DNA from 2 places in the Brassicibacter thermophilus genome. Region 1 is predicted to be linked to the other one. Evidence: riboswitches for the same ligand, from Rfam matches in the RefSeq annotation. Region 1 holds a riboswitch; the other holds the start of a gene.

Region 1 (2,498 bases):
CATAACTGCCTTAATCATTGCCTCTTCCATAGGAGAACCCCAGCCTCCATATTTTTTTCCTTCAAAGTCTTTAGCAGTTTTAATTCCTTTTTCTACAGGAGACGCAAATCCAGAGGTATTGTGTTGGATTATAGCAGCAATTGCCTTTATAGGCAATGGATTTTTAGATGTTTTCGCATATGTAACTTGTTCTTGATAACTTATACCAAAATCACCCTTTCCAGCTGCTATAGCTTCAGCACTTCCTCCACCAGCAGGTTGTATAATTTCAACTTTTAATCCCTCATCTTCATAAAACCCTTTATCTTTAGCTACATATATACCTGTATGATTAGTGTTAGGATACCAATCTAAAAGCAATTTAACGTTTACAAGTTCTTCATTTCCTTTAACAGGTGGTTTATCTACTTGTTTCCCCTCAGATGTACATCCTATAAAAGTCATTATAGTTAATGAAATAATTAATAATAATATAAATGTTTTTTTCATTTACATCTCTCCTAACTTTTATTATTTATTTCTCTTTTCCACGGCATAGATATATATTCTATTAATGATATAATTTTAAAAATAGTTATGCTTAATACCACTATTATAACTATAGCTGCAAAAAATTTATCTAATGCAAAAGAATTTTTTACTCTTATCATATACACACCTATGCCAGTTTTCCCTCCAAGCCATTCGCCTATTACAGCACCCATTATACTATATGTAGCTGCTATTCTAAGCCCAGAAAAAAAGCTTACTATAGCCCCTGGAAATTTTATCATTTTAAATATTTGAATTTTATTAGCCCCCATAGATTTTAATAAATTTATCATATCTTCATCGACAGATTCTAACCCTTGAAGCATGTTAATAATTATAGGAAAAAAGCATACTAATACTACTACAATTATTTTCGGTAACTTCCCAAATCCAAACCACAAAATAAATAATGGTGCTAATGCAATTGTAGGTATAGTTTGAGATATAACTAAAAGCGGATACAATGCACTCTTAATAAATTTTACATTATCCATAATTATAGCTAGAATCATAGCAAATATTATAGATATAAAAAAACCTAATAAAGCCTCATATAATGTAGTAAATATATGTTCTTTAATTTGCGGTAATATTTTTATCAATGTGACTAAAATATCCTTAGGAGCAGGTAATATATATCTAGCAATAACACCTTTATCGACTATTATCTGCCAAATCAATAACAGCAATCCTAAAAAAGTTACTGGTATAAATTTACTTTCTGTATTTGCTAACTTTTTCATTCATTGTCACACCTTCAGGCTTATAGTCAATTTTGACAACTGACAACACTCTATTAGCTCCTTCATTTACGCATATTTCTTGTGATTTTTTTACTATATCTAATAATTCTTCTAACTCACCTTCCATTGTAGTTTCCATTGGTCCAACTTCGTATTTAATCCCAGTAGATGAAATAAACTGTATCACCTTATCTACCACATCATAAATTTTTGACTCTTCAACATTTGGTATGACTTGAAGACTAACATTAACTTTAGACATATTTATCATCTCCTTTAATAATATTAAAAAGCAAACCTCTTTTCCCATATTCAGGAAAAAGAGGTTTTGTAACCATTAAGTAATAAAGTAATAAAATAATAAAATATTTCCCTCCGCTGGCATTACCCAGTTCAGGTTTATAGGGTCGAAACATATAGTTTCCTCTCAGCCAAATTTCTTTAGCTCCCCTTTTTCCTCTTATACATCTAAATTTTATTTTATACATCTAAATTTTAATCCAACTACAAATATATGTCAATCTCATAAATAGTTTAATTTAATGACAAAAACGTAACTATTTATAGAATACTTATCATATCTATTCTAAAACCAATTCTTTCAAATTACTTGGTATATTTTCTTTATTTACGTTTAAACTTATGTAAAAATTCGTATTAAATATGTTAGATATTTTTTCTAATCTTTTAATTAAGTTCTCTAAGATATCATCATTCAATTCGATGTAATTATAAATATTATCTACATATATGTTATTAATATCATAATTACCTGCTATAATCCCACATAAAAAGCCATAGAACGATTCAACATTATTAACATTGAACTCTATGGCATCAATAAGTCTTACTGAATAATCAAGATTTAATAATTGGTTATCTTGAAAATCAACAAAAACAATATTTTCTATTCCTTTTTTAACATCATCATTAGCCATCTCTATTAGTTTCTTAGTCTTACCTGCACCTTTTATTCCGCAAATAAACCTTATCATCTTAATCACCCTCCCAAATAAATTAATAATACTTATATAATACATTCTACAAGTGATACGTTTTCCCTTTATTTTTCTACAAATTTTTTAAAGCTTTACCATTTAAATAATCACATTTAATACCTTGATAGGTTTTTCTACTAATCATTGTTTCAATTATCTCGTCTCTTATTTTCCACCAACTTGTATTCCAGTTAACAAATAATGCACCCTCTTCTGGAGCTCTGCC
Region 2 (2,498 bases), 590 kb from region 1:
ATAGCAGATATGACAGGGTATATTGAAAGAATACTAGATAGAAAAACGTATCTTTATAGACCACCAGTAGCCAATGTCAATCAAGCTGTAATAGTTATGGCGATTAAAAACCCTGACCCTGATTTATGGTTGTTAGATAGATTTTTGTTATTAGCACAACATCAAAATTTGGACATAGTTATATGTATTAATAAAATTGATCTAGAAAAAGAAAAATTAAAATATATAAACGATATATATGAGAAATGTTCCTATCCAGTGATTAATATTAGTGCAAAATATGATATAGGGATTGATGAGCTTAGAGCAAAATTAAGAGATAAAATTTCTGTTTTTGCTGGCCCTTCAGGGGTTGGTAAAAGTACTATTTTAAATAAAATTCAGCCTAATTTACAACTTAAAACTGGTGAAATAAGCAAAAAAACTAATAGAGGTAAACATACTACTAGGCATGTAGAACTTTTAGAGCTTAACGACGGCGGATGGGTAGTTGACACTCCTGGCTTTAGTTCCCTTGATATAAATTTTGCCAAAGAAGAAGAATTGGAAAAATATTTCAATGAAATTTACGAAATAAGTCATTTATGTAAATTTACTGGGTGTAGACATTTCAAGGAACCAGGATGTGCTGTAAAACAGGCATTAAATGAAGGAAAAATAAGCCAGTCTAGATATAATAATTATCTTAATTTCTTGCAAGAAATAAAAAACAACAGGAGGTACTAACATGTTAAAACTTGCTCCGTCAATATTGTCATCAAATTTTGCAAATTTAAAAAGTGATATATTAGCTGCTGAAGCCGGAGGAGCTGATATATTACACCTTGATATAATGGATGGGCATTTTGTACCTAATATTTCATTTGGGGCACCATTAATTAAAAGTATTAGAAGCTTGACGAATATGCCATTTGATGTTCATCTTATGATTGAAAATCCTGAATTATATATTAATAGTTTTGTTGATGCTGGAGCTGATATTATTACAGTTCACAAAGAAGCATGTGTACACTTACATCGAGTAATTCAGCAAATAAAAAGTTACGGAATAAAAGCTGGTGTGGCTTTAAATCCTGCTACTCCTTTAGAAGAAATTCAGTATGTTTTGAATGACATTGATATGATATTAATTATGACAGTAAATCCTGGATTTGGAGGACAAACTCTTATAAGAAGTATGGAAGAAAAGGTTAGAAAGATTAAAAGAATAATTGAAAAAGAAAAATTGAATATCGATATTGAAATTGATGGAGGTATTAAATTAGACAATGTTGAAGAAGTAATTGACTGGGGAGCAAATATTATTGTTGCTGGTTCTGCAGTGTTTAATACAGAGGATATCACTTTGGCTGTAAATAAATTTAAGGATATTATGTCTTTACAATAGTTGATTTTTTGATATAATAATATTGTAAAAATGAATATGTACCACTAGGGGAGCTTTTGCTGAGAGGAAGCTTAAATAGCTTCGACCCTTTTACCTGAACTAGATAACGCTAGCGTAGGAAAGTGGATTTGTGTAAGTATGCCATTGCCTTATGTTAGGTAATGGTTTTAGTTTTTGTTTTCGTTACAAACCTTTCCCAAGTGATACATATTTTGTATTAATATGATAGTCAATTGTAACATTTTGTGCTATTGTATTTGCAATTGACTATTAAAAATATTTTTAAGGGGGAAGTAATTATGAAAAAAGGATGGAGCATTAAAATGCTTACTGAAGGTGGCATCATGATTGCACTTGCTACTATACTTAGCTTAGTAAAAATTTATGAAGCACCATATGGAGGATCAGTAACTGCAGGGAGTATGATTCCTATAATAGTTTTTGCTTTAAGATGGGGGACTGTACCAGGATTAATTGTTGGTGGACTTTATGGTATATTACAGTTTATTATTGAGCCATATTTTTATCACTACATTCAATTTCTGTTAGATTATCCATTAGCTTTTGGTTTGCTAGGGTTAGCAGGACTCGCACATAATGCAAATAAATACAAAGAAATAGGAATGCTTCAATATGCTTTATTAACATTTAGCATATTATTAGCTATATCAGGGAGATTTGTATGTCATTTACTTTCAGGAGTTGTGTTTTTTGCCGAGTATGCTGGTGATATGAATCCATGGTGGTATTCAACATTATATAATGGTGCTTATCTTTTACCAGAATTTATTATTTCTGCTATAATAATTAGTATATTGTGGAAACCTTTAAGCAGAATAAATAAGTAGATTAGAGGGATAATATGAAAACATTGATAGTATCTAATGGAGAAGCACTTAGCTCTTTAAAGCTAAAAAAAATATCACAAGAAGTTAATTTAATAATATGCGCTGACGGAGGAGCAAAACATTTATTAAAAAACGATATAATACCGGATGTTCTAATAGGGGATTTTGATTCTATTTCTAAATTGGATTTGGATATTATGAATAAAAAAAATGTTGAGCTAGTAAAGTATCCTGTTAAAAAAGATAAAACAGATACGGAACTG

Evidence for each region. A riboswitch is a leader RNA that binds a small molecule or an ion and turns the genes downstream of it on or off. The one in region 1 is predicted to bind thiamine pyrophosphate.
Region 2: it holds a riboswitch for thiamine pyrophosphate, as region 1 does, so the genes downstream of both, thiT (energy-coupled thiamine transporter ThiT) here and ACZ41D_RS06210 (thiamine-binding protein) in region 1, are expected to answer to the same signal.

Annotation. Positions count from the first base shown of each region.
Region 1 is NZ_AP042446.1:1,321,556-1,324,053, reverse strand. Features, by position in the region: gene ACZ41D_RS06220 (ABC transporter substrate-binding protein) at 1-489, opposite strand, end outside; gene ACZ41D_RS06215 (ABC transporter permease) at 501-1,274, opposite strand; gene ACZ41D_RS06210 (thiamine-binding protein) at 1,246-1,536, opposite strand; TPP riboswitch at 1,626-1,736, opposite strand; gene ACZ41D_RS06205 (hypothetical protein) at 1,856-2,269, opposite strand; gene mnmL (tRNA modification radical SAM protein MnmL/YtqA) at 2,346-2,498, opposite strand, start outside.
Region 2 is NZ_AP042446.1:1,913,071-1,915,568, reverse strand. Features, by position in the region: gene rsgA (ribosome small subunit-dependent GTPase A) at 1-726, shown strand, start outside; gene rpe (ribulose-phosphate 3-epimerase) at 728-1,387, shown strand; TPP riboswitch at 1,424-1,525, shown strand; gene thiT (energy-coupled thiamine transporter ThiT) at 1,687-2,235, shown strand; gene ACZ41D_RS09090 (thiamine diphosphokinase) at 2,250-2,498, shown strand, end outside.